Regions from separate parts of the Peribacillus simplex NBRC 15720 genome, predicted to be linked through region 1. Evidence: riboswitches for the same ligand, from Rfam matches in the RefSeq annotation. Region 1 holds a riboswitch; each other region holds the start of a gene.

Region 1 (7,640 bases):
ATTTTACCGGTCGAAACGGATATCTTTTCCCAGTCGCAGTGTAATTGAAGAGCATGCAACAGTGCATCCGCGATACCCTGCCGAAAATAATCAGGATGGACGACCATTCGGCAAATCAGCAATTGACCATTCTCTTTTGTATAAGATATTGCACCCGCTATGGCATCACCCTTTAAATAGCATAAAAACGTTTCATGACAATGAATGAATTGTTCATATGTTTCCAATAGAGGAGGTATATCGGCAAAACCGATCATTTCAGCTTCCACCTTATAGGCTTCTTTCTGAAGTTTAAAAAGCTGCTGGCCGTAATCGAAGTCCAGGTCCCGAATTTTCATGATCAAATCCTATCACTCCCTTTCCTTACATTATTAAGGAAGAGGGAGATTATTGTTTCTAATCAGTCTGTGTTATAATCGACAAACAATATGAACTAATGAAATGAGGAAGAAATTTGTTAACATTTGAAGAAAAATTGAGCATCATTGAAACTTTTCCGGAATTACAGCGAAAAGACGTTTCATTGGGACGTGTGAACTTCCATTATCCAGATAGTGTCCAGGAGAAAAAGATCGTCGTTCAGCACTTGCATCCCAATGGAAATGGATTCGTTTACGCAGGGCATATGAGAAAAAAAGACACTGACCGTAAAGGGTTTATCAATATACGTGACTATAATGAAGCGGAATTAAAAGAATTGATTCAAAAAAGCGTGGATTACCTATCTGAACCTCCTGTTGAATTCGAAGAAGAGGAAAACGAGTTCGCTAGGTTGGAAGGGACATGGATTGGCCCTGAAAAGCAAGAGCTTACACTTGAAAGGGAAGACCTGCTTTGGAATGTGTATTCAGGGTCGAATCTTGAGGAGTGTTTCGAGAGTCCAGTAGAGGCGGAGCGCTACTTATTGGACGAAGGCTTCCGACAAACCAAGAAGAGGAATATGTAGAATTTTAGGATAATTTGTCGGTTGATTTACTGCGATAATCTTGTTTTTTTAGGATTTCCCATGATATAATATAAGTAATTATTTTTGTTCGGAATAAGTTTGATAGAAGGATTTACTGTAATAGGATTCCTCTTGAAACATTATCCAGAACCAAAAATAGTAATAAAATGGATTTTTCCAAACACAGGAGGAACTATCATGGTACAAGGTAAAGTAAAATGGTTTAACGCAGAAAAAGGTTTCGGTTTCATCGAAGTTGAAGGCCAAGACGATGTATTCGTACATTTCTCAGCTATCCAAGGTGAAGGCTTCAAAACGCTTGAAGAAGGCCAAGAAGTTTCTTTCGAAATCGAGCAAGGCGCTCGTGGACCACAAGCAGCTAACGTTCAAAAATAATTGAACGCATATAAAAAAAGACTCCGATTTTGGAGTCTTTTTATTTTTCTTTTTTTTCGGCCATTTCCTTTAATACTTTGTCCAATTTTTCTTCGATCCGTTTAGAACGATTAAAATGCCCTGACAGGAAAAACACGATGAATATAACGAATACGACAAGCGCTAGCATAAAAAGGATAGGCAGGAACTGGGTTATATTTTCAGTCATTGGATATTATCTCCTTTTTTCTTCCATTATACTTCATGCTTACCGCTGCTATGCTAGTGGGACCCAAGTTTTTTTAAAAAAAACTGAAAGGGGATATGCAAAAACGCATATCCCCTTTCAGTCAGTTCTGGAATAGCGAGGCGAACTTTTGAAGTCTGGGCAAGTCTGATTTTTGATACATCTGTTCTATCTTCAATGTCACCAATAACTGGCTCTTGGCAAATAACATATCCCGGAAATGATCAACCGCCCCACAAAAATGATTATAGTTGGTTTCACCAGTGCCGAAGACTCCCGTTTTCAGATGGGCAATAGGCAACTGTTCCAGTTCTTTATAAAGTGCTGCTGATTTAGCGGGAAGCTCCCCATTGCCCCATGTATAGGTGCCGATAATCAAAGCATCGTAATCCGGCAATGTACGTAAATCAAATTCATTCATTCGATATAGTTCAGCTTCAGGTAAAAGGGAAGTAAGGGCTTCAGCAAGCGCTTTTGTATTGCCGCCGGCAGAATGATAGACTATGGCAACTTTACAGCTCATCGAACCCATTGCTGGCATTTACTTGACTGTATGTCCTTGACTTCTGTTCGAAGAAATCGGTTTTGGTAAGTCCGATGGATTCATCATCGAACGTTTTGATCCATGGCATCGGGTTCTCGTCATACTCTCTATACAAATTTTCAAGGCCTAGCATACGTAACCGTTTGTTGGCGATATATTCGATGTACTCATTGAATTCTTCCAAATCGAGATCGGCTTTGGTTTGGATATCTTCGAGCATATATTCAGACCATTCCTTTTCGAGTTCGACTGCTTTTTCAATCGTTGTATAGATGAACTTAGTATTTTCTTCATTATTTAACTCAGGATATTCATACATCAAGATTTGAACGAGCATTCCAATGAAATCGAAATGGACCATTTCATCGCGATGAATATAGGATATCATCGTAGCGGAACCGGTCATTAAATTTTGGCGTCCTAAATTATAATAAAAGGCGAAAGCCAGGTAGAAATAAATCCCTTCAAGGTTCGTTGAATGGATCAGTGCCTCGAATAAATGCTGAGGGCTGGGATCATCCACGAACGTTTGATAAGCATCAACGATCGGTTGGTTACGCTTAATCACTTCAGGATGTTCTTTAATGCGGTCGAAAAGCTGTTTTTGCTTGCCTACCGGAATCAAGGAAGCAAGGATATAGGAATAAGATTCATTATGGATCGATTCCTGCTGGGCCATGTTGGCCAGGATAGCCTTTGCCGCCGGATCCTTGATGTACCGAAGGATTTCTACTAAAGTGGGCGTTTGAAGACTGTCCATTCCAGCAATCATCGTAAGGATATCGAGAAAAGCGTCCTGGATATCTTCGTCCAATTCGCCCCACTGCTTTTTATCCTGAATCATGTTCACGCTCGAAGGCTTCCAAAAGTTATTGATGAGCTGTGTATAGGTATCATAGAATTTTTCATACTGAATATCGTTCCAAAGGAGGAAGCCTGAAGCTTCTCCTTTGAAAACACCGGTTGCCTTGGTTGGATGCGTTGGTTCCAGCATCCGAATCTTTTTGATATGATTGGTCATTCGTGAAAACTCCTTTAATAGATTACTGGGTTATGATTGTCGTTAACTTGAACAGCTTTCGCAGGCATTGTCATATTCGGAAGAAGTCGAACGAACATAATACGTTGATTTCAACCCGCTTTCCCATGCCGTTAAATGGATATCCAATAGGACCTTCGCTTTGATTGTATTGTGTACATACAGATTAAAGCTGATTGCTTGGTCAATATGGCGTTGGCGGGCTGCATTTTGCCTGATGCTTTCCAGTTGGTCCAAATTAAATCGCGTCTTTTTATAATATTCATAAGTTTTTGGCGTCAAGCCTGGTGCGGTCACCTTGAATTTGAAGTTTTTCTTTTCTTCGTAAAATTCAATTTCATACAAAGGATCGATTCCATCCGTGGAATTACCGATTTTAGCGGTCGATGAATTGGGTGCAATGGCCATTAAATATCCATTACGGGTCCCGTGTTCCTGCACGTCTGCTTTTAAATCCATCCATTTTTGATCTGTATAGTCACGCAGTTCGAAATAGCTCCCTGTATGCCAATCCGATCCTTCAAAATATGGGTATGATCCTTTTTCCTTGGCTAATTCGTTGGATGCCTTAATTGTTAAGTAAGCGATCTTTTCGTATAAAGCATCGGCATAGTGAACAGCCTCATCGGATTCCCAATAAATATTCTGTGTGGCAAGTAAATGATGCCATCCAAACGTTCCTAAACCAATTGCCCGGTAACGTTTGTTCGAGATGGATGCTTGTTTGACAGGAAGATTATTCACATCAATGACATTATCCAGCATACGGATCTGAATGGGAATCAATCTTTCCAAAACATCACTGCCCACCGCTCGGGGCAAGTTAATGGATGAAAGGTTGCAGACAACGAAATCGCCGCTTTTACGAACCACAACAACATCTCCATCTTCTGTTTCATATTCATCCGTGATCGTCGAAGGGCTTAGGTTTTGGGCAATCTCCGTGCAAAGGTTAGAGCAATAAATCATACCTTTATGTTTATTGGGATTCTTCCGGTTCACTTCATCGCGGTAGAACATATATGGTACGCCTTCTTCCAATTGAGAAATCATGATGCTTTTCATGATGTCCATCGCATTGATTTTTTCAAAGCTATAGTTTGGAAGCGTGCCATTTTCTGCGGCCTCGACAGCAAGTGCATAATGATTCCTGAAGCTTCCTTCGCCTTTCTTCTCGTCATAAAGATCTTCAAGTGAAAATCCAAGGGTTTGCTTAACGGTATGCGGATCGAAAAGATACCATTCTTTTCTGTCGCGTACAGCCTCCATGAATAAATCAGGTATGCATACACCTGTAAAAATATCATGGGCTTTTAATCTGTCATCCCCGTTTTGTGTTTTCAAATCGAGGAAGCTCATGATATCTTTATGCCAGGCATCCAAGTAAATCGCGATGGCACCTTTACGTTGACCCAATTGATCGACACTTACAGCTGTCTGGTTGAATAGTCGAATCCAGGGAGTCGTGCCGGAACTGTTTCCAGAGAAACCTCGGATATCAGAACCAAGAGAGCGAATCTTACCAACGTAAAGACCGACGCCGCCACCGAATTTAGATACTTTTGCTGCATCGTAGTTAGATAGGTAGATGCCGTCAATGGAATCTTCAATTGCGTCGATAAAGCAAGAGCTTAACTGTCCATGTGTTTTACCTGCGTTGGAGAGTGTAGGAGTCGCAACGGTCATATAAAGATTGGACATGGCCCAGTATGCTTCTTTTATAAGTTGCAGGCGGTGCTCCGTTTTTTCCAATCGCATGATTTCCATCGCGATGATCATGAAGCGTTCTTGTGGCAGTTCGTAGACCTTGTCCTTTTTTGGGCGGGCTAGGTAGCGATCGTTTAATAAGTAGATGCCTATGTAAGAGAATAATTTATCTTTTTCCGGGTCGATCACCGAACCCAATTCCTCAATTTCCGCTTTTGTATATGAAGATAGCAGTTCTGATTTATAAATGGGATAACGCTGACCTTCTGAAAGCTGGGAAAGTTCCGTGATCAGTTCATAGAATGGACCATAACTCATGCCTTCATAACCTCGATTGGCTCGTGCATCCCTATACATTGTATTCAATAGTTCTGCTGCAGCAACAAACGTCCAATCTGGAGCATCAATATCCACACCTTCAAGAGCGAGCTGAATCAGTTTTCTTGATGCCTGTTCTTCGGTTGAGTCACTTTTGCGATCAAGCCATTTTGTAAAACGCTTTTTGAACTTTTCCATATCGAGACGGCCTTCGAACTCCTTCGATAACATCTCAAGCTGGATGGATTTCGTTTCTGTGTCATTTTCACTTATGGTAGAGTTATATGTTTGAGTCATTAATATTCCTCCTTGTTAACTTCCGCTAAAATAAAAAAAAAACCGCCCAATGAATTGAGCGGATCAAACGATAGAATAAAAGAGCCATGAAAAAATAGCCGTTATACTATCGTTTCATCATCTCAATCCCCGAAGAATAAGAAACGTGAAAAATTCAAGGCAGGTCTCCTGACTCATGATCATCCTACTTTGAGTCCTTCCCGTATAGAGAGCTATACAGTGGTTTCTCATTTCGTCACATTTACAGTTGCGGGGACAGTTCCGGGTTTACACCGGATTCCCTTTTCAGCCATCACTGGCACCTTGGATTATAAAAAAATTCTATATATAGTTATTATTATTGTTTATGTAATCAATATCTAGTATTTCTGCTTATATTATCGTAAGCCATATACGATGATAATTCAACTAATATATTTGAAAAAAAACAGCCCTTATCTATTGACAAAGTGAGGGTAGAAGGTGAAGGAATGAAAGTTTTTATTGGGGAATGGGTAATTCAGGCGCTGATTTTACGGGATTTTGTGTTAAAATAAATTGTCTAGTAAAGGTGGCTCTCCCTTATTGCGATGAGGGGATTCGCGGAAAAATATTTATGAAAAAGGGGATAAAATCTTGGAAAAAGTATTAGTTTTTGGACATAAAAACCCGGATACAGACACAATCTGTTCAGCAATCGCTTATGCAGATCTGAAAAAGCAGTTAGGTATCAACGCTGAACCAGTTCGTCTCGGTGAAGTGAATGGTGAAACTCAATATGCATTGGACCAATTCAAATTCGATGCTCCCCGTCTTGTGGAAAAAGTTTCAGGGGAAGCTGACGGCGTAATCCTGGTCGATCATAACGAACGCCAGCAAAGTGCTGAAGATATTGACCAAGTCCGTGTGTTGGAAGTTATCGACCACCACCGTATCGCTAACTTTGAAACAAGCGATCCTTTATATTACCGTGCGGAACCAGTTGGTTGTACGGCAACCATTTTAAATAAAATTTATAAAGAAAACGGAATTGAAGTCCCTAAAGCAATTGCAGGTCTTATGCTGTCTGCCATCATTTCCGATTCTTTATTGTTCAAATCACCGACCTGCACGGAGCAAGACGTTGCAGCAGCATTGGAACTGGCTGCCATTGCGGGAGTCGACGCTGAAACATACGGCTTGGAAATGTTGAAAGCTGGAGCTGACTTGAGCGACAAGACGATTGCCCAGCTTATCACTCTTGATGCAAAGGAATTCTCCATGGGAATGGCTAAAGTGGAGATAGCACAGGTCAATGCTGTAGATCCGAACGAAGTCCTTGCTAAGCAAGCAGAATTGGAAGCGGCGATTGAAGCGGTCATCGATGTGAAGGAATTGGACTTATTCCTATTCGTCGTAACGGATATCTTGACTAATGATTCTGTTGCCTTGGCTCTTGGTAAAGCAGCTTATGCAGTGGAAAAAGCATACGACGTTTCATTAAACAATAACATAGCCGTCTTAGAAGGCGTTGTATCGCGTAAAAAACAAATCGTGCCGGTCTTAACGGACGTATTCAGCAAATAATACAGAAAAAGGGGGTGCTCATTAAAAACATGGGCATCCTTTTTCTGTACATGCAAAAAAAGACTCAACCATCCATTAAGGGTGTTTGAGTCTTTTTTCTTAATTCAAAGCTTCCTTTTCTTTTTCATAGGCGATGACAATCAATTCTTTATTGGCTTCCTCGCCAAGTTTGCTTTCAAAACTTTTCAGTTCATTCAATAAATCCGGTGACAGATTTGCTGCCGTATAATCCTGCTCGGGTGTCATGCTTTTCGCTCCTTTCAAAAGAAAATAATTCACGTTATCTATTTTGTCGGTTTGAAAAGTTTCTATTCAGCAGAATTTTACTACTTCAAGATATTTTACTTTCTGAGGTGGCGAGTTTTTCAAGCAATAACGAACTTTCGTCATCGAGTCCTTGCACTTGGACAGTTATTCCCTGAAGCTGATATTTAAGGACAACCGTATCAACAGCACCGACTGCTGAAGCATCCCAGATTTTAGAAAGGGAAAAGTCTATGACGATTGCATCTGCTTTTTCCTTGAAGTCGAACTTCGAAACAAAGTCCTGGACAGAAGCGAAAAATATTTGTCCGCTGATACGATAAATGATTTTCTTAGCCTGGATGTCTTCCGTTTTCTC
Region 2 (7,640 bases), 1.3 Mb from region 1:
CCGCTCTCGATCATTTGCACATCAGCAATGACATGTCTACCTTTGCGAATGGCTTCCACACCAGCTTGAATGGCATTTGGATGAATGATGACACTTCTTCCCAATTCAAAATCCGCTGAAGCATGAATGACCCGGCGGACGATCTTCCATTCATCCTCAGAAAAATCATGATTGCCCATTTCTTCAGCAATGATTGAAAAGCTATAATCATATATTTTGTCCGGGTCTACAGTTAGTGGTTTAAAATCCGTTTTAAAATCCATCTTGCATTCCTCCTAATTTTCATTTAGCTGTTTATTCAACTCGGCAATGACATGATCAAAACTGGAATGTACATTTTGATAGTCCACATCCGGTCGCGATATCATAATCGTCTCTATTCCACATTCCAACGCGGCTTCCAATTTCTCGTCAACCGCACCGACCTTGCCACTTTCTTTGGTTATCATCAATGTGACGCCATACTGTTCATATAGAGCTTTATTTAATTCTTTGGAAAATGGACCTTGAATCGCAACGATATTTTTTTGTTCAATGCCCAGCTGCGCACATTTTTCCATATTGTCCATGCGTGGCAGCATTCTCGCTATGACTCTGGTATTCTCGAGCCCAACCAATTCTTTTGCGAACACGGCTAGGGTTTTACTTCCGGTCGTGAGCATAATGACTCCCCGTTTTGAAGCGGCAAGTTTGGCAGCTTCCTCATAATCACGGACAACTATCAATTTATCATTCTGAAACCGTTGGCTTTCACGCTCATAACGAATATAAGGAACATTGGCTGCCTTTGCTCCGTTAAGGGCGTTTTTGGATGCTTCTTCCGCAAATGGATGACTTGCATCAACTACAGCATGAAAACCTTTTTCAGAGATTAAAGATGTCATATCCTCTGCAGTTAATCGGCCAATCCGGGTAGATATCCCTGCATCTTGCAAACTCTTAGCCGCCGACCCAGTTACAACAGTTGCCAAAACCTTGAATCCCACCTGCTGCATCTCAATCGCTAATTCCCTTGCATCACTTGTACCCGCCAAGAACAAAATCATTTTGACGTCCCCACCACTTGCCCATCATGATCGTGGTCATGATCGTGATCGTGATGATGGTCATGATCGTGATCGTGATCATGGTGGTGGTCGTGGTCGTGATGGTGATGATGGTGGGCATGTCCATGTTCCTCGACATGTTTACGATAGTTTTCCAAATCACGTGCCCCACTTGACCTGCCTTCACTAGCTTCAATTACTCGCTCTTGGAGAATGTTCTGTAATGTTGGATGATACCCAAAATACTTCGCCAAAATGAATTCTCGATCATGATAATGCTCTTGATAGCCTATAAGCATATCCTCCATTCTTTCCATCAACACGCCTGTGAAGAGGAAATATGGCAGCATCACTACTTTTTTTGCCCCTAACCGGATGCATCGTTCAATACCTTCATCAACGTGCGGGTCCGTTACACCCATGAAAGCTGTTTCGACCCATTTAACGTTTAATTTTTCCCATAATAATCGTGAAATTTTATATATATCACTATTTGCATCAGCATCACTGCCACCTCGGCCAATTAGCAATATTGCTGTCTCAGCATGTTCAGCGGTTGTATCGAATCCCGCTTCCTCAAGACGGTCTGTCAGGATTGTCAATACATCATGGTGAACCCCGATCGTTTGGCCATATGTGAATTTCACTTCTGGATACTTGGTTTTCCCATCCTCTATTTCAGCTGGGATATGTAATTTCGAATGTCCTGCATGCAACAAAATGATCGGTATGACGATAACTTCAGTAGCTCCTCGTTTTACACAATTATCAATGCCTTTAGATATATTCGGTACCGCAAATTCTAAGAAGCACGTTTCTACTAGGAAGCGCTCGTCCATTGCCGGAATCATATTTTCAATAAAATGAAGGACTTCCTCATTTCCCGAAGCCAAGCGGCTTCCGTGTCCTACGAACAAAACTGCTTTCATTTACTTTCCCCCTCTTGATTAGTCTTCACAAGGCGCAGGCTCAATGTTTATTTTGGGAGCGATGTCCTGATAAGAAAAATTCTGTATCTTTTTCGAACGTTTGAAGTATTTAAAAAGCCGCTCATTTGGATGGGCATTTTGCTTATACTCCCCGACAATGTCCGTAATCAGCTCAACTAGCTGTTCCGGTTCAATGCCTTCCGCAACCGGCTGACCTGGATGGGCTGTTCTTCCAACCGGTTTAGCTCCAAGAAATAAGTCGAACTTCCCTTTTCGGAAGACAATCCCAATATCATCCATCACAGCACTATAACAAGCCATCCCACACCCATTAAATCCGATGTTCAATTCCTTGGGCATTTTCATTCCGCCAAGCACCCGGTGTATTTCATCTGCATAAGGAATGGATTCCGCTTTTTCACCATCACAGAAATCACAGGCTTTTAATGTCAGTACATCTCCAATCGGCGATAATAGAAAGTTTGCTGATTGCAACTTCCCCGTAATGACTTCCGGATCAGTTGTCGGAATCTTTAATACAATTTTATGATTTGGCGTGTATTCCATCGTTCCCTTTTCCCCGACAACCTCCGCAAGTGTCATCATTTGTTTGGGAGTGAATTGTTTATTCGCCACACCTGGACTAACGGCAAGCTCGAATACCGACTCTATTTTTTGCTGAACAATCGGCTTAATGGATTGCTGAATGGTTTGGCCTTTGACTCTCGACAGGGCTTCCATTGCCATTTCAAAGGAAGCTGGCTTCTTTTCTGGTGCTTTTGTAAGTAATCCAACTCCTCCAGCAGACTCGGTAAAGGCTTCTTGATCTAACGCCCACGGTTCCGCTTCTTTTTGCAGACGCTGATGCGGCTTCAATGTTTGCTTTTCCGAATTCAAAGTATATTTCCTCTGATAGCCTCTTGGTGTGATGATTTTGTCATCATATAAAAAGGTGGATGAATTACCAATAATGACGGTGGTCAACATTCCAATATCGTGATTCAACATATCTTTCAAATTGGTTATGACAATATCCTGCCTATCGCGATAAGCACTTTTCACCAACCCAACAGGTGTATCTGGCGAACGGTAGCGGAGGAGAATTTTCTGTGTTTCAACAATTTGCCTGGTCCGCCTGCCGCTGCGCGGATTATAAAGTGCAATGACAAAGTCTGCCATTGCAGCTGCCTCAACCCTTTTAGCGATCAGTTCCCAAGGAGTTAAATGATCACTGAGGCTAATCGTACACGAGTCGTGCATGACTGGTGCCCCAAGTAAAGATGCACAAGAGTTGATTGCAGAAATGCCAGGAATGACTTCAATGCCCACTCCAGTTTCTTCTTTCCAGCCTTTTTCAATCAATACTTCATAAACCAACCCTGCCATCCCGTAAACTCCGGCATCTCCGCTGGAAATTACCGCCACTTTCTTTCCCAGCTCCGCTTGTTTCACTGCTTCCTGTGCACGTGATACTTCTTCAGTCATCCCCGTACTAATAATCGTTTGATCTGTAAGCAGTCCCTGAATGAGCTCAACATAAGTTTTATAACCAATGATGTAGTCACTTTCTTGAAGGGCTTCGACAGCACGTTTGGTAATGTGTTCAAAATTCCCTGGCCCAAAGCCCACGACGAATAATTTACCGTTTGTACTCATTAAGACATCTCCTTTTACGCTTTGTTCTTTGAAATACCCGTATGAGCAGGAAAATCTGGATTTGGTGTCATTTCCCCATCATTGAATTGGTAGATCATTTGTGGAACAAACTCCCCATCATCAATATGGCTGACAATCTGCCGACCGAAATCAGGCGTTTCCACTCGATACCAGTTTCCTTGGGGATAGGCAATCACAACACAGGCATCCTTACATCTTCCGTTACAGCGTGTCCTGGTTGTATGGATTTTCAAATCCAGTCCTTTGGAAGTAATTTCATCGCGAATCGCTTGGGTTACTTCTTCCCCGCCCTTTTTCATGCAGCTGCTCCCATTACAAATCAACAGATGCGTATTTGTACCCGTCAAGTTCCAAGTAGTCATCTTTTTCCTCCTGAATTCAGGGAAAAGGCAAAATAAAAAACCTTAACATTAGAGTCAAGGTTTAAAAAAACTATATGAATGAGGAGCCCCAGGCAAGCATGCCCAATCTCCTAAAATCGTCATAGTCCTTCTACCTTTCCCTCCGAAAAGTATCATGCAATTTTAAAAGCAGGTTTCCTGGCTTACGCTTCATTTTACTTTGTCCCTTCCCGGCATCATGCCAGTGGCTATCGACAATTTCATCAGCGTTTACAGTAGCGGGGGCTGCATCGGATTTTCACCGTTTTCCCTATTATCCCTTGCTTATTCAGACAAGAGCACTTTTAAAAATGAAATATTTGGTTTTATTATACATTCTAACTAACTTTATCTATCATATAACAACTTTATCAAAATTCAATAGTTTATTCCGACTGTTTAGAAAAGTTTAATAGTGTAAAACCAGTTACAATCCTTTCCTCGCAACAAACTTCGTCCCGAAAAAAAAGATAGTGTAGCTGGAATTATTTCTTTATGGTACACTATACGAGAATTTTCAAATAATTACATAAGTTTTATGGTGTTGAATTCCTCGGAATTCAGCTTAAAAGGGAAGCCGGTGAAAATCCGGAGCGGTCCCGCCACTGTAAAGGGAAGTCCTATTACTTTAACTTTAATCCACTGTCAAATGAGATGGGAAGGATGTAACGGGATGATGAACCTAAGCCAGGAGACCTGCCATGAAGTGTGAAACTGTTTCAGCCTACGAGGATGGGTGTGCGGATCAGGCAGAAAGGCCCATTGTTGGTTTATGCTGCAAAATTCCTGTTCATTACGCACTTCTTTCCCTTGAGAGAAGTGCTTTTTATGTTGGGCGCCGCTTTTCTTCTAAAGATTGATCAGAAAAATTAAAAGTGTTGAAAGGAGAAAGAATGAAAAGAACCAATTGGAAAATTCTTTATTTTGTCATTTTACTGCTTTTTGTCCCAAAACGGGCAATGGCCATGCATATCATGGAGGGCTTTTTACCCATTGAATGGGCTATATTCTGGTGGGCCGTGACGCTTCCATTTTTAATCTTGGGTTACCGGTCCATTAGGTCCAAAGTAAGGGAAAACCCAGAAACAAAAATGATACTTGGCCTATCGGGCGCATTTGTATTTATCTTATCTGCCCTTAAGATTCCTTCCGTTACGGGAAGTTCTTCACACCCTACCGGAGTTGGATTGGGTTCCATTTTATTCGGACCATTGGCCATGAGTGTCGTTGGCTCCATCGTTCTGTTATTTCAAGCTGTTTTACTGGCTCACGGAGGATTGACGACATTAGGGGCCAATGCATTTTCCATGGCGGTTTGCGGCCCTTTCATTGCTTACTTTGTCTTCAAGGGCGCTACTAAATTGGGGTGGTCTTTCTCTCTTGCCGTTTTCTTGGCAGCTGCTTTTGGAGATTTAGGAACCTATGTGGTAACTTCCGTTCAACTTGCTCTTGCTTTTCCATCCGAGGTAGGAGGATTCATGGCCTCTTTCAGTAAATTTGCAGGGATTTTTGCCCTGACCCAAATTCCCTTGGCAATTAGTGAGGGGTTATTGACAGTCGTCGTGATGAATTTCTTGAAAAAATACAATCTAGGCGAGTTGAAATTGCTGCGAGTTTTATCTAAGGAGGCCCGTTAACATGAAAAAAAGTTTACTGCTGCTTTTCCTGGTCGTCATTCTTGCTACCATACCATTAATCACCCAACAAGGTACGGAATTTGGCGGTGCCGACGGCGAAGCTGAAGAAGCCATCACTAAAATCCAGCCGGAATACAAGCCATGGTTCAACAATATTTGGGAACCGCCAGGTGCAGAAACCGAAAGCTTATTATTTGCGTTGCAAGCTGCAATCGGAGCTGGTTTCATTGGTTATTTCATAGGTGTAACGAAGCAAAGGAATAAGCTAACCAAACAAGAAATTCCCGAAAAATCGAAGCATGTTACTCATTGATAAATATGCCTATTTCAATGGGCTAAAGGATGTACATCCGTTGGAAAAAATGGTTTTTGCACTCTCCCTTTTGCTATTTTCGTTAACGGTAAGGGATATGACCGTTTCGCTCATCACTTTTACGGTGATGAGCGCTTTAATCATTTTTGCGGCAAAAATCCCGCTTTCCTATTATCTTAAATTACTTCTATTACCAGGATTTTTTATAATATCAGGTACAATTACTATCCTTTTTTCTTTTACAAGCAAATTTACTTCGATTTCGAATATATGGTGGTCCTGGGAGGTCGGGAACTGGCAAATATTCATCAGCGATGATAGCGTAGGTACAGTGATCAATTTGATCACTGTCGTATTAGGCAGCATCAGCTGTTTATATTTCCTTACCTTAACTACACCCATTACCGTCATCCTATCCGTGATGCGAAAACTTAAAGTGCCTTCCTTATTGGTCGATTTAATAGAATTGACCTATCGCTTCATCTTTATTTTTTTAGAAACAGCTTTGGCCATTCACCAATCACAAGCTTCACGGCTGGGGTATGGTTCGTTAAGGAAAGGCATTCGATCTCTCGGATTACTAATCTCATCATTATTTTTAGGAGTATTGCAGCGCTCTGGACATTTGACGATGGCCATGAACGCAAGAGGCTATCAGGAGAACCTTTCCTATATCGAGGATACTTACACCTATTCCTCACGCAATTGCCTGGTCGCGATTGTAATACTAGGAAGCTTAATCTTTATTAATGGATTTTTGTAAATTGGAGGCAACCCAAGAATGGACGAGCATATTTTTCATATAGAAGGCCTCACCCATCAATTCGCAGATGGAACGTTCGCTTTAAACGATCTTTCGCTAACGGTCCAACAAGGTAAAAAAATTGCATTATTAGGCAATAATGGTGCTGGCAAATCGACTTTATTCCTCCATTTAAATGGTCTTTTACAACCTACAGCAGGAACTGTCAGATTCAATGGCAAAAAAATTAAATATGACCGTAAAGCATTATTATCACTACGAAAGCAAGTCGGGATCGTTTTTCAAGATCCTGACTCGCAGCTCTTTTCCGCTAATGTACAACAGGATATATCGTTTGGACCAATGAATTTAGGATGGGATAGAAATGCAGTCCAGGAGAAAGTAAATTGGGCAATGGCTGAAACAGAAGTAACGGAACTGAAAGACAAACCTACCCATTTTTTGAGCCTTGGGCAAAAAAAACGTGTCGCCATTGCAGGGGTACTCGCCATGGAACCCGATGTCTGGCTCTTGGACGAGCCTACCGCTGGATTGGATCCTTATTTCTCAAGACAGATCATGGCTCTGCTGGACAGTATCCACCACCCTGACAAAACGATAATCCTATCAACTCATGATGTTAATTTAGCTTATCAATGGGCTGATGAAGTCGTTGTCATGAACGATGGTAAGGTCATATACCAAGGGGATCCTATATCCGTTTTCCATGATGAAGACGTTTTGCTGCAGGCACATCTGGAGAAGCCGTGGGTTTTTGAAATGTTTCAAGCCCTCCATCAATCAAGGAAACCTACAGAAAAGGACCTTTTCCCAAGAACGAAGGAAGAATTGCTTCAAAAGTTGGTGACAGAACGAATTTATTAATTATTTATCCCCTAGCTCTTGTTTCATCTTT
Region 3 (7,640 bases), 1.2 Mb from region 1:
AATGGCATGCGGATCTGGGTATTGAAGGATTCCTTCAAAAAAACCATACCACTGTTCCTTTATGCGTAAAGGCGGGCCCAATGGGTTGATGTTAGCACTGAAGTCGAGAACCGATTCAGGCATTTCGATTTCCAGTGCTTCGTAAAGATAATGAGGATTAGAGCCATGAGAAGGTAATGTCAAGAATAAGTCCCCCTAGCCATAGCATCAGTAGAAATAGAAAAGATGACCGATGCATGATGGTAATCGTTTTTGGTATATGTTTTGCTTCCAATCGAACAAGCGGAACTCCCATCCTCGCACGGTCGGAAACAATTCCTTTGTACATATTCCGGCCTCCAAGCTGTATTCCCAAAATGGCAGCAACGCCTGCTTCACACCACCCGCTATTCGGGCTTGGATGTTTTTTTGCGTCATTGAATAATATCTTCCATCTGGCACCAAATCCATGATGGCTGGATTTCGAGCTCAGCAACATCAGGAATCCGGTGAGGCGGCTTGGAATCCAGTTGACGATATCATCGAGCTTGGCTGAAGCCCAGCCGAATTGCCCATATTTATCATTTTTGTACCCTACCATGGAATCGCAGGTATTAATCGCCCTGTATACCATCGCGAGCGGCGCACCGCCAATAGCTGCCCAAAACATCGGTGCTGTAATCCCATCACTAGTATTTTCCGCTACGGTTTCCACGGTTCCCCTGACTATTTCGGATTCATCGAGATCAGCAGTATCACGGCCCACGATATAGGAAAGCTTAAGCCTCGCTTCAGGAAAATCCCGTTCATTAAGCGGAAGGCAAACATCCATCCCAGCTTGCTTCAAGCCCTTCTGAGCTATCGTAGTAGAAATGACAACAGCTTCCCAAAGGATACCTGCAAGCGGATGGATCCGATAAGCCAAATAGACGGTAAGACCAGTAATCAGTAACACCGCCGATAAGACGATGATCAACATGAAGAGTCCATTCCGTTTCTTATATGCCCCTCTATTGAATGCCAGATCCAACTTGCTTATTATCGTTCCTATCCATTTGACTGGATGCGGCCAATTTGGCGGATCACCAATTAATAGATCAAGGAAAAACGCCAGCGTAACTGCCAAAAGATGCTGAAAAATCATAAATCCTCAATCCGTTTCCGAGTATTCTTTAATGCTTCCACTGTACAATCATAAACACCGCGACTGATCAGCTTCCCTAACGGAGTGATGGTGCCCGCATATTGAAGCTTTGCACCTCTTTGAGTTGCCGCAATCAAAATGCTGTCTGTCGATGTTCCTGTTGCACATGTATTTGTCACCTTATCCATGACATGCAAATCATGAAGGGCTTTTACTTTTGCCTCGGTCGCAGTAACTATGCTGTGGATGAAAGCCTCTTCTGCCAAATGCCCATTTACGAATATCCAAGTATTTATCGTTCCTGGAGCGGAACTCCAAGAATGCCGGTCTGCTAAAGAAGCGTCGATGGCATTGCCTACACCAGCTGTCACGATAATAAAAACCGAGAAATCTTCAGCTCTTAGTAGCTTGAAAGCAACCGTATCGAGATAGACAGCTGTCATCATCCCTACCGTTTCCTGAGGTTCAAAACCATGAGTCTTTAAATAGTCGGCCATTTCAACATGATGGTCCTCGCAATCATAGCCATGATGGACGTGCCTATTCACAAAATATTTATGCCAGCCCGTCCCTGAACCAGTCACTCCAGAAGACATCGTTCTAAGCATGATCGGAGAATCCAATTGAATCATCTCAGGACCGACTGTCAAATAAGAACCATCGATTTCCAATGGGATAGTATCATGGACATGCTTTTCCGGAACGATGAACATCTGTGGTTTCGGAAGGGCGGGATGTGGATGTTTTTCGATCGTCGTATGATATACATCCTGAATCCGTTCCTGTTGGAGCACTTCGTTCGGCACATCAACAACCTGAATCTGCCCTTTCTCAAGCAACATAAGCCGATCACAATATAATCCTGCTAAATTCAAATCATGAAAAATTGAAATAACGGTCAACTTCTGCTCTTTTGCCATTTTCCTCATTAGATCAAGAAGATCTTTTTGATAGGAAAGATCCAAGTGGTTCGTAGGTTCATCCAAAAAAAGGATTTCCGGCTCTTGAGCAAGTGCCTGTGCCAGCAAGACCCTTTGTCTCTCCCCTCCTGATAATCGTTCAAAATGAAGATCCTGAAAATCAGCTACTCCCGTTTGTTCCATAACTCGTTGGACAATCGATTCATCTTCTGCGGACCAACTATGGAACCAACCTGATTGATGGGCATATCGCCCAAGTGAGACCGTCTCTTTTACTGAATAGGAGAAAGCTAATGAGGAATGTTGAGGGAGCACAGCAATGACCTGTGCAAGTTGCTTTGACGAATAATCCTTCAAATCCCTACCTCTTATCCGTACGCTTCCGCCATTATAATCGAGCACCCCGCTAAGCATGCTTAAAAGCGTCGTTTTCCCGCTGCCATTTGGACCAAGAATCCCGAATAATTCCCCTTTATGTACATCAAAAGAGACAGAGTCCAAAACAGCTTTGTTATGATATCCACCTGTTAACCCTCTTACTTCAAGCATCCGTTTTTACCCTTCTCTCCGTCTCTTTAATAAAATCAGCGCAAATGCAGGTGCCCCGATAAGTGAGGTGATCACCCCGATCGGCAGTTCCGATGGGGCAATGATCGTTCGTGCCACAAAATCCGCCAATATTAAGAATCCGCTTCCTATCAACAATGACAACGGAAGTAAATGTTTATGGTCAGGCCCCCAAATCTTTCGGACAAAATGAGGAATGACCAATCCTACAAAGCCAATCGCCCCCGAAACGGCAACGGCTGCCCCTGTCAATGTCGAACCGGCTATCAAGATCCACATTTTCCGCCGCTTAACATTCACACCTAAGTGTTTTGCCCGGTCTTCCCCGAAAGTCATCGCATTCAATTCACTTGTATTCATGATCAAGATCAATGAACCAATGATAAAAAACGGCAAAATGATTGCAATGTAATTCCATCCGCGCATTGAAACGCTTCCCATCAGCCAGCCGATGATTTGTCTTAATTCATCACCCGTCAGCGCAATCATCAATGAAATGAAGGCACTTAAAAACGAGCTAAAAATGATCCCCGTTAAAATGATCGTTTCCACTTTCATCGATCGATCCATTTTTTTTGCAAACGTCAGTACACAAAGCATCGTGAGCACTGAGCATAAGATGCTCAGTGCCGGAAGAGTATATAAACCGATGAACGGCAGTGAAATATTCAAGAATATTGTCAATACGGCGCCGACCGATGCTCCTGATGAAATACCCAATGTGTAAGGATCAGCGAGCGGGTTCCGGAGCAGTCCCTGAAAAGCCGCACCCGCAATCGCAAGTGATGCCCCGACCAAACCCGCAAGCAACACACGCGGCAAGCGGATGTTCATCACGATATTCGTAAGCATAACATCCGGATCAGCAGAAATCGGCAAATGGAAAATCTCCTTGCCGATTATTTGCATAAGTACGGGAACCGGTACTGGCACCGAACCAAAGGAAATGCCTATCGTCATTGCGAATAACAAAATTAACAACGCAATCAAATAAGCAAACGCCCATTTAGTTGTCAAATTGGTTCGGATAGACTGATTTGGCAAGTTCCTCTACTCCCTCTATTAAACGTGGACCGGAACGGGTCACCAAGTCTGAATGGACATCAAAGACTTGGTCATTCTTAACAGCATTTACGTCTTGCCATCCTTTTCGGGCCGTCACTTCACTTACTGAATCTTTCGTATAATAACCATACGTTGTAATGATGACATCCGGATTTGCAGCAATCATCGACTCTTCATCAATTTTTGCCCAACCGTCCAATTCAGCAGCAGCATTATCCGCTGAAATAATATTAAGCATTTCATTCATGAACGTATTTTTTCCAGGTGTGTATATTTCCGGTGAAGGCGAAACTTCCACTAAAACGGTCTTCCTATCCTCTTCCTTTACGGATTTGGCTTTTTCCTGAATATCCTTGAGCTTCGTTTTCATATCCGCAACGATTTCTTTTGCCTTATCATGTTCTCCCGTTGCCTGTCCAATCATTTCAATAGACTCATAGACTTGGTCAAAGCTTTGTGCATCATTGACTACGAGGACATCTATTCCAGCATCCTTAAGCTGCTGTAAACCCTCATTTGAATTATGGGCACTTGATGCATGCGCAAGAACAAGGTCAGGTTTCATGGAGACAATCAGCTCCGTGTTCATTTCCATTCCGCCAACTTTTTCAATTTCTTTCGTTTCTTCCGGGTAATTATCATTGTCGGAAACACCAATGACCTTTTTACCCAAACCAAGTGCAAAGACCACTTCCGTATTACTTGGTATCAACGAAACGATTTTCTTCGGCTTTTGTTCTATCGTTATTTTTTCCCCTGTTGCATCTTTAATCGTAATCGGGAAAGCCTTGTGTTGAGCATGATTCGTTTGCTGTTTTTCTTTTCCTTCATCAGTAGCGTCACTGCAGCCAACCATCATGCCTGCAGTAAGCAACATCAACAGTATCAGACCAAAAATTTTCTTCATTTTCATTCCCCACAATCTTTTCATTTAATTTCTTCCCACCTAATAAAGAAAACGCAATCCCGGAAGATGCCCCCAAAACAAAAAGCACCTCCCGTTAAACGGAAGATGCTTGCATGGCAACAATATCATTACGGACTCTTGGGTCTGCCACACACCTTCCCATCCGCGTAGGTTACAGGTGTACGAATTCTGGCAGGTCTCCTGGCTCATGGTCATCGTCAACGGCACCTTCCCATATCTCATACAGTGGTACACAGCCGTCAGCTCCCATATACAGTGGCGGGACCGCGCTGGCATTTCACCAACTTCCCTTTTAAGTCATTAAGACACCAAATCGTTCATATGTATATAATTTTCACTGCCTTCATTATACACCATGTAAGAATCGATTATTATATGATTTTTCTGAACAAGTACGAAATGAGCCGTCCACCTTCAATGATTTGAAGCATTTTCAATCAGTGAAGCAAACCCCTCGACTGATAACCCAGGTGAAATCCGAACTCGATGCAGGGCATGCATCCCTTGGTCCCTTAAAGCCCCCCCAGGTTCAGTAGTGACTGCCATCTTGTATCCAGCTTCTTCTGACAGCCTGAGACTCTCTTCGTTATACCGGCCAACCGGATAGGAAAGCACTGTCGTGTCCTGGTCGAGGATACGGTCGAATAGCTCCTTCGACTGAACCATTTCCGCTTCTTGCTGCTTTGCCGTCATGCGGTTCAGCTCCAAATGGTTGATAGTATGACTTTCGATTGAAATCCCATTCCTGCTCATCTCCACCATTTGATTTTCAGTCAGGTGATGACCTTTATCAATGGACTTCCCGATCATGAAAACAGTTGCTTTCATATCATTTTCTTTTAATATCGGGAAAGCCTCCGTGTAGTTATCTGTATAGCCATCATCAAAAGTAAGCCAGACGCACTTCTCACTTGGCAGCCAATTCTCGGTTAAAACGAGGAATGCTTCTTCAGGGGATAATGTATAGTAACCATTCTCCCGAAGCCAAGCCATTTGTAATTGAAATTCCTCTCTTGGAACCCGAAGGCCATTACCTTCTGAAATGCTGTGATACATCAATATTGGAAGCTCGACCGCGGACTCGGCCGTTATCCAGTCCTCCGTATCGATTTGCTCCTCCAAATCCTGCCCGGTCATATTTTCAGCTGCTTCGACCACTTCAATGTCATCTTCTGCAATCGGCGCAGCCGTCTTTGTGCCTATACCCTCTAAAATCCCTTGTGAACATCCAGGTAGAATCAAAATCCCCAGCAATGCCACCATCCATAAAACTTTATATTTTCCCACTATCATTCTCCTGTTTTTTTCTAGTATAATAGTACCAGAAAACAAATGAATAATAAAGTATTCCATTTAATGAAAAAAAGGGAAATATGAGAGCTTAGTGACCCGCTAAGCATTTATGAGGATTTTTTTTTCATAAGTATAAGCTATTAGCTTGAAAAGTTTGCCTATAAGAAATATAATAAATAAGTCGTCGACTTTTATATATGTCCCAGTAGCTCAGCAGGATAGAGCGACAGCCTCCTAAGCTGTAGGTCGTAGGTTCGATTCCTATCTGGGACGCTAAAGTTTATAAACCCTGTTATAATGCGGTTCTTCCGTGTTATAGCAGGGTTTTTTCTGTTGGTATGACCGTTAAAGCCATAAATTATATGTAGGATAAAAGCACATCTGTATGTAGGAAACAGTGATATTCCATTTCACTATTACTTTTCTATGTCTGGAGGTGCTTTTTTTTTATGAAAAAACACGTTATTAAACAGCGTGGAACATCGTTAAAGGAACGGAAATTGCCAGTAAGACTACGGAAAGTTTCACGATTGAATACACACTGCAAGAAGCCTTAGATATTTTTCTCCGTGCAAAAGTTGCTGAAGGTGTCCGAAAGCGAACATTAAGAGAATATGTACGGCACATTAGGTATTTAACGGAATACTTATCTGTTTATCATCCGTCTTTTATTTACGTTAGTGATCTATCACCTTCTTTCAATAAGCGAATATATCACTTTTTCAAAAAATAAGAAGGCTTATGCAGGCGTTGAACAGCGTGAGAAAACTAATCAAGTTTTTATTTATTACGTCGATACACATCTGCAGATAAATAATGGGTTTTTGGTTATGATACTGCCTTTTTTAAAAATAAATGTTTTAACCTGTCCCATCCGGGTATACAAATACTGTAAGACATTCTCACCAAAGGAGATGATGTGCATGATGAGTACAATCAGAAGCCAATGGAACAAAGAGAATGACGCAGCGGTGTTTAGTCCCGGTGATCAGCGTTAGAGTCAATTGAAGAGTTAGATGATAATCAAGAAGGGAATTACTAGTCTTCTCATCCAAAGGAGGAGGATACTGATCATGAGTATTTACAGCCTATGGAATCCAGAGAATGATGAAGCAATTTTCAGTCCGGGTGATCAGCAGCCATTCAGTATGCTCATACGAGTAGATTCGGATAAACACACACACACTGACAAAACACTTGAATATGAATTACATGGCACCGTACTGAATGAGGTTTAACAGAAGATATATGGAAAGGGATGGAGCGAGCGCTCCATCCCTTTCTGCCGTCATTTTCTTTTATATGAATTTCGCCACTTCATCAAGCGGCCACCTTGTTGTCTGGAAAGATAGGCCTGCCGACAAGAAAAATTGCCCACACCTGCTCCTTGCAAATAAGCCCATAAAAAAGAGCCCTTTCACCATCGAGCTAAAGGTGAAGGACTCTTTTCTTTTATTTATCGAATTTCAGTTTGGCCAAGGCATCGGCCAATGCAGTATTGATCGGCTCTTCTTTATTTTGCTTTTTCATATAATTGGAGACTTCATTTTTGGATACTTTTTGATTTTTATTTTGCCCTCTTCGTTTATTGTAAGAAGAAAGTTTTTCGTGAAAACCGCATTTACAGGTGAATGTCTGTGCTTCTCCTTGACCGCGCATTTCCATCTTTTTGTGACATTGTGGGCATCTGGCATTTGTTACACGTGAAACACCTTTTTTGTGGCCACATTCACGATCTTGGCAG
Region 4 (7,640 bases), 330 kb from region 1:
GGTTCTTGGTAAATATTCTCCGCTTTTACTTGATAGATGCGGTGTGACTGTAACATTCTCCATCTTCCAAAACGGATGCCCTTTTCCTAAAGGTTCCGGATCAAATACATCCAAGATGGCATGAGACAATTCCCCAGCATCCAGGGCTTCGATCAACTCTTCATCGTTAATCAGGTCACCGCGGCCAATATTCACGAATACTGCAGATTCTTTCATTACTTTAAAGTGTTCTTTTTGCAAAAAGCCCTTCGTTTCATCCGTACTTGGCAAGACTGATACGATATAATCGGCTCCCGGTATGGCTTCCAATAAATTATCCATGGTATAAAGGTAATCGATGGATTCCACTGGTTTCCCGCTCCGGTTCACTCCCATCGTCGTCATCCCAAAAGCTTTCCCAAGACGAGCCACTTCCCCTCCAATTGCACCGACACCAATAACGATCATAGTCTTGCCATTCAATTCCCCTACTTCAATCTTTCTATCCCACAGTTCTTCCTTTTCATTCTTCATAAGCAATTTCAATTTCTTTTCATATTGCAAAAGCATTCCTATCGTATACTCAGCCATTGGGATTTTATGAATGCCTCTTGCGTTGGTCACCAGAATGCCACGTTCCTCAATGGCTTTAAATGGCATTAATTCCATCCCTGCACTCATGACCATGATCCATTTCAAGTTCGCCGCTTTCCCAATGATTTCTTCAGTTAAGTCTTCACCATATGTAATTAAGATTTCCGCTTCACGAAGCGGGCCATCCGTCCATCCTTTTTGATAAATGAAGTTCAATTCAGGAAAAGCTTCCATCATCTTCGTTTGGATGCCTTCATTCGGAATGACAGTTGAAAGTATTAACATGTTTATCTCTCCCTTTTAATTAACATAAAAAAACACGGGCTCTATGTGTCCCGCGCAACTTTCTCTGAGGAGGTATTCCCTTAATAAAGCATATTCAGGTGTCCCCTTTTTGAGTTGGACAAAAGCCTTACCCTTATTAAAAAAGGCTTAATTTTAAAGAATTTGGGTTTAATGCATGTAATTCCGGCAAAATGAAAACGCCATCCCTTCTGATCAGGACGTCGTCAAAATAGATGTCACCACCACCATATTCGGGACGCTGGATCAAGACCATATCCCAATGTATCGATGAACGGTTTCCATTATCAGCTTCTTCATAGGCAAGTCCAAGAGCCAAGTGCAGACTCCCGCTTATTTTCTCATCGAACAAGATATCGTCCATAGGTTCCAATATGTATGGATTGATTCCAATTGCAAACTCCCCGATAAACCGGGACCCCTCATCAATATTAAGAATTTGGTTCATTTCAGAGTCACGATTGGATGTCGCTTTAATGATTTTTCCCTTTTTAAAGTTTAATTCTATTTCACTAAAGGTGATTCCTTCATAGGTTGTTGGTGTGTTGAAGGCTATCCTTCCATTGAGACTATCTTTTATGGGTGCCGTAAAAACTTCTCCATCCGGTAAATTCTTTTTTCCGGCACATATGATGGCAGGCATATCTTTGATGGAAAAGGTCAAATCTGTCCCAGGTGAAACGATCCTGACTTTGTCAGTTCGTTCCATCAATTGTTTTAACGGTTTCAAGGACGCCTCCATTTTCCCGTAATCCATGGTGCATACGTTCAAAAGGAAGTCTTGGTACCTATCGAAGGTCATGCCGGCTTTATGCGCGGATGCGTTGGTGGGATAATTAAGCAAGACCCAACGTCGGTTGTTTACATAGAAAAGAGTGGGGGATTTCATTGCCTCCCCTTGAAGACGGTGCCTCTCGATGGGAACATCAGTCATTTCCACATCGTTTTCTTCCCCTGTGATGATGATGACTGCATCGATATCCCTATATTTCTTCAAGGCCCATTGCGAAGATATGTCAAGTTGTTCCTTCACATTCCCTTGTAACAGGTGGCGGCTTATCTCATCGTCTTCGAGTTCTACATATGGATAAGCACCAACTCTGTATATTTCATCAATCAGTTCTTTCAATAATGGTTTCGTGTTGATATGCCCCCGTATGAGGATTCTCTCTTTTGGCTGTAATTGTATCGAATGATGAATCAGCCTGGCTGCAAGCTTCGTTATTCGCTCATCCTTCATCTGCCTGTCCCTTATTTTTCGAGGTCGCGAAGAGTTTCAAGCGCTTCTTCGACGTGGCCTTTGACTTTTACTTTACGCCATTCTTTGACTACCTTACCAGACTTATCAATCAGAAAAGTTGAACGTTCAATGCCCATATACTCCTTGCCGAAGTTCTTTTTCAATTGCCAAACATCAAATGATTCAGCCGCTTCATGATTTTCGTCAGCCAGCAGCAGAAAAGGCAATCCATGTTTCTCGATGAATTTTTCATGACGTGCCGCTGGATCTGGGCTGATACCAATGATTACAGCGTTCAATTCCTCGAATTGCTCATTATGGTCCCGGAAATCACAGGCCTCCGTCGTGCAGCCTGGCGTCATGTCTTTTGGATAGAAATATAAAACAATGTATTTCCCCTTAAAATCCGATAGCGATACCATTTCGCCATTGTTTGCAGGGAGTTTGAAATCAGGTGCTGTTTCACCAATTTTAACAGTCATATTGAACCCTCCATTTTTTTCATTATGGTAAGAGTACCCAATAATCGAAAGAAAAACAACTTTCATTTATCCCTCCTATCTTTCTGCTCCAGATCGATCACCGTCCGAATCACGAACGCTGCCGGCAGTGTATACCCGATGAAAGCCTGAATGGTAGCTATCATCCTGCCCATGCCAATTGGGGCTATATCTCCATACCCCACAGAAAACATCGTCATCGCACTAAAATAAAAAGAAGTCTTCAACTGTTCATAGAAAGTGCCATCCAATCGATTGCCCATATCAAGAATCACCGAATGATTCTGAAGCTCGTATAATAAATAAATCAGTGCAAACCCAACTAATATCGTCGCATATAAATTGCCAAGCCACAGCATATCCTCCAGAGAAAATTTCTTTCCTCCCGACTCAACAAGAAATAACGTACGAATGCTCATCACCATGCAAAAAATGATTCCTGCAATCAAGATGTAGAAAGTCATCCCCCACGCCCCATTTCAAAACGCCACTCCCTCTATACATACTCCCTGTCCAAACAATATATTCTTTTTTAGGAACAGACCTCAGCCTTATACCCACACTTCCAATTAACGGTTACAATTCCCGAATCTTTTTTCCATGTTGACCCTTTTGGTCGGATATGTTACGATTGTCTAAATTTTTATAATAGTTTTTATTTTATAAATCTTTGACCTGCAAACAGTTATCAAGGCAGGTTTTGCAAAATTTCATATGTGGAAATAGGTTCCTAATTTTCATTAGGATTAAAAGGGAAGTCCGGTGTAATTCCGGCACGGTCCCGCCACTGTAATGGGAATGTTAGCGCCATCCAATATGCCACTGATCAAAGGATCGGGAAGGCCCGCCGCTAATGATATTCCCTAAGTCAGGAGACCTGCCTATTTCGACAACACTGTTTTAACCTACGGGAGATAGGGAGGTGTTAGGGACCTTATAATTGTAAGGGGCATTCTGCCTCTTTATTTTAAGCATTTCTAACTTTCTCTTTTGACGGTTAGGGATGCTTTTTTTATTGATCAAACAAATGAATGTAGGAGGATGGGAATTTTGAAAAGCAGTAGTTTGGGTTACCCTCGAATCGGGGAAGATCGTGAATGGAAACGTACATTAGAAGCTTACTGGTCCGGAAAAATCGATGAAGCAGAATTTACGGCACAACTAAAAGCCATCCGTTTAGGCAACTTACAAAAACAGAAGAAACGAGGCATTGATATCATTCCTGTCAACGACTTCACTTTCTATGATCAAATGCTGGATATGTCCGTAATGTTCGGTCTTGTTCCTGAGCGTTATTCAGCTTATGAAGGCGGGAGCGTTCCCCTTTCCGTTTATTATTCAATGGCTCGCGGAAACAATGATGAAGTCGCTTCCGAAATGACGAAATGGTTCAATACGAACTATCACTATATTGTCCCTGAATTAAAACTGTCACAGCTGACTTTAACAGAAAATAAACCACTTGCAGCATATCGGGAAGCCAAGGAAAAGCTAGGGATTGAAACTAAGCCCGTGTTGATCGGACCTTATACTTTCATCTCCCTTTCCAAAGGCTTCAATAAACAAGAAATCCCTGGCATCATCCTGAGCCTGCTTCCCCTATACACGCAAATCCTGCGGGAGTTGGAGCAAGAAGGCGTGAAGTGGGTTCAAATGGACGAACCTTCTCTTGTTTCATCCATTTCCAAAGATGATATGCAAACTGTTACTTACCTCTATGAAAAACTGAATGAAGCAGCACCAAACCTGAACATCATGCTACAAACATACTTTGATGCCGTGGAACATTACCAAGAAGTCATCGAATTACAAGTCCAAGGAATCGGTCTTGATTTTGTACATGATAAGGGGAGGAATCTAAGTAATCTTGAAGCATTCGGTTTCCCGAAGGACAAAGTGCTTGCTGCAGGTGTGATTGACGGAAAAAATATTTGGCTATCTGATTTATCGAAAAAAATCCAATTGATCGAGACTCTTAAGAAAAAGGTAGCCGAAGACCAAATTTGGCTTCAGCCCTCTTGTTCCCTGCTTCATGTCCCGGTGACCGTTCGTAATGAAACCGCCCTTTCAAAAGAAGTGAAAGAGGCCCTTGCATTCGCTGATGAGAAACTTGAGGAAATCACACTCTTGGTCAAAGGGAATAATCAAGGCTTTGAAGCAATTGCCGAAAAAGTCGATGCAAATAAATTTACGGTTCAAACGTTAGCAAGTTCAAATGCACGGAATCACGGGAGTGTACAATCCAATGTCGAAAAGGTTAAAACCAGGACCTCCGGCCGTCAGCTTCCATTTAAAGAACGTTACCAAAAACAACAGGAATTTTTCAAATTGCCTTTTCTTCCTTCGACTACGATCGGTAGCTTTCCGCAGACACTTGAAGTTAAACAAGCACGCGGGAAATTCAAAAGAGGAGAATGGACCGCTTCGCAATATGAAACATTCGTTAACGAAGAAATCGGCAGGTGGATCGAAATCCAAGAAGAAATCGGTTTGGATGTTCTCGTTCACGGGGAATTCGAACGGACGGATATGGTTGAATACTTCGGCCATAAGTTAGGCGGATTCGTCTTTCTAGAAAAGGGTTGGGTACAATCCTATGGATCCCGCTGCGTGAAACCACCAGTCATCTACGGCGACATCCATTTCATCGAACCGATGACAGTCAGGGAAAGTGTATACGCACAATCCCTTACGAAGAAGACGGTAAAGGGAATGCTTACAGGTCCTGTTACGATTTTGAACTGGTCATTTGTCCGTGATGATACTTCCAGGGAGAATGTTTGCTATCAGCTGGCACTCGCTTTAGAAAAAGAAGTCATTGCATTGGAATCCGCTGGAATTAAAATGATTCAGGTTGATGAGCCTGCACTTAGAGAAGGTCTGCCATTGAAAAAAAGCGATCGCGATGAGTATTTGAACTGGGCTGTAAATTCATTCTTGATATCCACATCAAGCGTGGAGGATACAACCCAAATTCACACGCATATGTGCTATTGCGACTTCAACAGTTTCATGGATGTCATCTCCTCCCTCGATGCCGATGTAATTTCCATCGAAACATCCCGTAGTCATGGGGAGCTTGCTTCGGCATTCGAGGAAAAAACATATGAAAAAGGTATTGGCCTGGGTGTGTATGATATTCACAGCCCGCGTGTGCCGGCAGTGGAAGAAATGGTCGATATGATTGAACGGGGCATCAAGGTATTGGATAAAGACCAGTTTTGGATCAATCCCGACTGCGGCCTGAAAACAAGGGGTATCCCGGAAACCGTCGCTTCCCTGAAAAACATGGTCGAAGCAGCAAAAATCGTCCGTGAAAATCTTTTAGCTAAACCAACAGGCAAATGATTGAAAAGAACGTTGCCCATCCAACACAGCAGTCACTGTCTTTTTTAACCGACCTTGTTTTTCCACCGGATACAAATCATCACAATACCATCTTTGGTGGAAAAGTAATGGCATATGTTGATAAAATAGCCTGCATTTCAGCTATGCGTCATTGTCGAAAACCCTTTGTGACTGCTTCAAGCGACTCTTTTGATTTTTTGGCCCCCATCAAGACAGGGGATGCGATCAACCTTGAAGCTTATGTCACCTGTGCTCATCGCACATCAATGGAGGTATTCGTGAAAGTGGAGCGTGAGAACCTATTAACAGGTGAAAAACAGCTTACCGCACGCGCTTTTTTAACGATGCTGGCCATTGATGAAGACGGTAAGCCGACAAACGTACCTCAGGTCATACCGGAAACGGAAGAGGAAAAGCAGCAATATATTCAAGCACAAGCAAGATATATTGAAAGAAAGAAAAAACGGAACTAAACAAAAACCCCTTCAACATGAATGCTGTTGAAGGGTTTTTTTTAGTTCCCTGCCCCGCGGTACCTCTTCACTCCCTGATTCCATATGAAAACGGATATCACGAAAAAGGCAACCCCAATTACAGGTGTGGCAAATGCATATGCATACCACTCTTCTTTTCTAAGGAAATAAGATGCCGGATAGACACCAACAAACGCGAATGGCAGCACCCATGTAAGGACAAAACGGATGACCTTATTATAAATATCAACAGGATATCGCCCGTAGTTCCCGATATTGTACATCATTGGCATGATGGATGTTTTCGCATCCGACCAGAACCCAATGCTTGCTATCGCAACGAAAATTGCTGCATAAGCTAGGGCCCCGCCTATTGCAAAAATGATGAAAAGAATCGGGTCATACCAAGTAAGCTGCAAATCCAATGAAATCCCCGAATAGAATATAATGATCAAACCGGTCACAACACCAAATAACGCTTCTAGCTCGATTCTTTCTAAAATGACTTGAAACAGGCTATGTATCGGTCTTGTTAATATCCGGTCCATTTCACCTTTGACGATATAGCGGTCATTAAAATCCCAGATGTTGAAAAAGGCAGAAAAAAGGGCGAATGGGATAAGGAAGAATCCATAAATGAATATGATTTCTTCACGGCTCCAGCCGCTTAAAAACTGGGTATGTCCAAAAACGACTAAGATAAATACCAGATTCACGACCTGATTCAGCAGGTCCGATAGGATTTCCATGAAAAAATCGGCTCTATATTGCAATCTTGTTTTCATATATTGACTCACATATTGAAAAAACATCGATACATAAAACATCCCGTCAACCTCCTTGAATAATCAGCTGTTTTTTTGCGACTATCCATAAAAGCTGAATCGGTATTATGAGAATGATGCACCAAATTAACTGCTGTAAAAGCGCCATGCCAATTTCGCCTGAACTGTACCCGTTCGTAAAAATCATGCTTGGTACATAACTGATCCCTTGAAAGGGCAAATATTTCATCACTTCCTGCGCCCATATCGGATAGAAACTGATGGGCAGCAGCAGACCGGAAAATAAATCAATGATAACCCTTTTAGCCCGGATCAATCCGGCATTATTATATAAGAAAAAGGTAGTGATTCCCGTCAATAAGTTAATTTGTGTATTGATGATGAAGCTGAACAGCAAGGAAATGCCGAATATCCCCCA

Evidence for each region. Region 1 has a riboswitch for cobalamin ahead of BS1321_RS07115 (ribonucleoside-diphosphate reductase subunit alpha). Riboswitches for the same ligand answer to the same signal wherever they lie in the genome.
Region 2: it holds a riboswitch for cobalamin, as region 1 does, so the genes downstream of both, BS1321_RS00970 ((2Fe-2S) ferredoxin domain-containing protein) here and BS1321_RS07115 (ribonucleoside-diphosphate reductase subunit alpha) in region 1, are expected to answer to the same signal.
Region 3: it holds a riboswitch for cobalamin, as region 1 does, so the genes downstream of both, BS1321_RS12830 (ABC transporter substrate-binding protein) here and BS1321_RS07115 (ribonucleoside-diphosphate reductase subunit alpha) in region 1, are expected to answer to the same signal.
Region 4: it holds a riboswitch for cobalamin, as region 1 does, so the genes downstream of both, metE (5-methyltetrahydropteroyltriglutamate--homocysteine S-methyltransferase) here and BS1321_RS07115 (ribonucleoside-diphosphate reductase subunit alpha) in region 1, are expected to answer to the same signal.

Annotation. Positions count from the first base shown of each region.
Region 1 is NZ_CP017704.1:1,505,116-1,512,755, reverse strand. Features, by position in the region: gene BS1321_RS07140 (GNAT family N-acetyltransferase) at 1-338, opposite strand, end outside; gene BS1321_RS07135 (hypothetical protein) at 455-946, shown strand; gene BS1321_RS07130 (cold-shock protein) at 1,145-1,342, shown strand; gene BS1321_RS27375 (hypothetical protein) at 1,383-1,550, opposite strand; gene BS1321_RS07125 (flavodoxin domain-containing protein) at 1,672-2,109, opposite strand; gene BS1321_RS07120 (ribonucleotide-diphosphate reductase subunit beta) at 2,081-3,133, opposite strand; gene BS1321_RS07115 (ribonucleoside-diphosphate reductase subunit alpha) at 3,176-5,473, opposite strand; cobalamin riboswitch at 5,615-5,794, opposite strand; gene BS1321_RS07110 (manganese-dependent inorganic pyrophosphatase) at 6,089-7,018, shown strand; gene BS1321_RS27370 (hypothetical protein) at 7,118-7,264, opposite strand; gene BS1321_RS07105 (SulP family inorganic anion transporter) at 7,350-7,640, opposite strand, start outside.
Region 2 is NZ_CP017704.1:191,244-198,883, forward strand. Features, by position in the region: gene BS1321_RS00950 (precorrin-8X methylmutase) at 1-263, opposite strand, end outside; gene cobK (precorrin-6A reductase) at 276-1,046, opposite strand; gene BS1321_RS00960 (sirohydrochlorin chelatase) at 1,043-1,975, opposite strand; gene cobJ (precorrin-3B C(17)-methyltransferase) at 1,994-3,631, opposite strand; gene BS1321_RS00970 ((2Fe-2S) ferredoxin domain-containing protein) at 3,646-4,014, opposite strand; cobalamin riboswitch at 4,165-4,354, opposite strand; cobalamin riboswitch at 4,555-4,750, shown strand; gene BS1321_RS00975 (energy-coupling factor ABC transporter permease) at 4,926-5,669, shown strand; gene BS1321_RS00980 (energy-coupling factor ABC transporter substrate-binding protein) at 5,671-5,982, shown strand; gene cbiQ (cobalt ECF transporter T component CbiQ) at 6,032-6,745, shown strand; gene BS1321_RS00990 (energy-coupling factor ABC transporter ATP-binding protein) at 6,764-7,609, shown strand.
Region 3 is NZ_CP017704.1:2,688,087-2,695,726, reverse strand. Features, by position in the region: gene cobD (threonine-phosphate decarboxylase CobD) at 1-183, opposite strand, end outside; gene cbiB (adenosylcobinamide-phosphate synthase CbiB) at 158-1,123, opposite strand; gene BS1321_RS12840 (heme ABC transporter ATP-binding protein) at 1,120-2,592, opposite strand; gene BS1321_RS12835 (FecCD family ABC transporter permease) at 2,599-3,654, opposite strand; gene BS1321_RS12830 (ABC transporter substrate-binding protein) at 3,617-4,582, opposite strand; cobalamin riboswitch at 4,757-4,931, opposite strand; gene BS1321_RS12825 (polysaccharide deacetylase family protein) at 5,018-5,866, opposite strand; tRNA gene BS1321_RS12820 (tRNA-Arg) at 6,096-6,169, shown strand; gene BS1321_RS27495 (hypothetical protein) at 6,970-7,134, shown strand; gene BS1321_RS12815 (DNA topoisomerase III) at 7,349-7,640, opposite strand, start outside.
Region 4 is NZ_CP017704.1:1,830,902-1,838,541, forward strand. Features, by position in the region: gene BS1321_RS08695 (D-2-hydroxyacid dehydrogenase) at 1-858, opposite strand, end outside; gene BS1321_RS08700 (aminopeptidase) at 995-2,116, opposite strand; gene bcp (thioredoxin-dependent thiol peroxidase) at 2,128-2,598, opposite strand; gene BS1321_RS08710 (potassium channel family protein) at 2,661-3,080, opposite strand; cobalamin riboswitch at 3,324-3,515, shown strand; gene metE (5-methyltetrahydropteroyltriglutamate--homocysteine S-methyltransferase) at 3,658-5,964, shown strand; gene BS1321_RS08720 (acyl-CoA thioesterase) at 5,961-6,437, shown strand; gene BS1321_RS08725 (ABC transporter permease) at 6,479-7,264, opposite strand; gene BS1321_RS08730 (ABC transporter permease) at 7,269-7,640, opposite strand, start outside.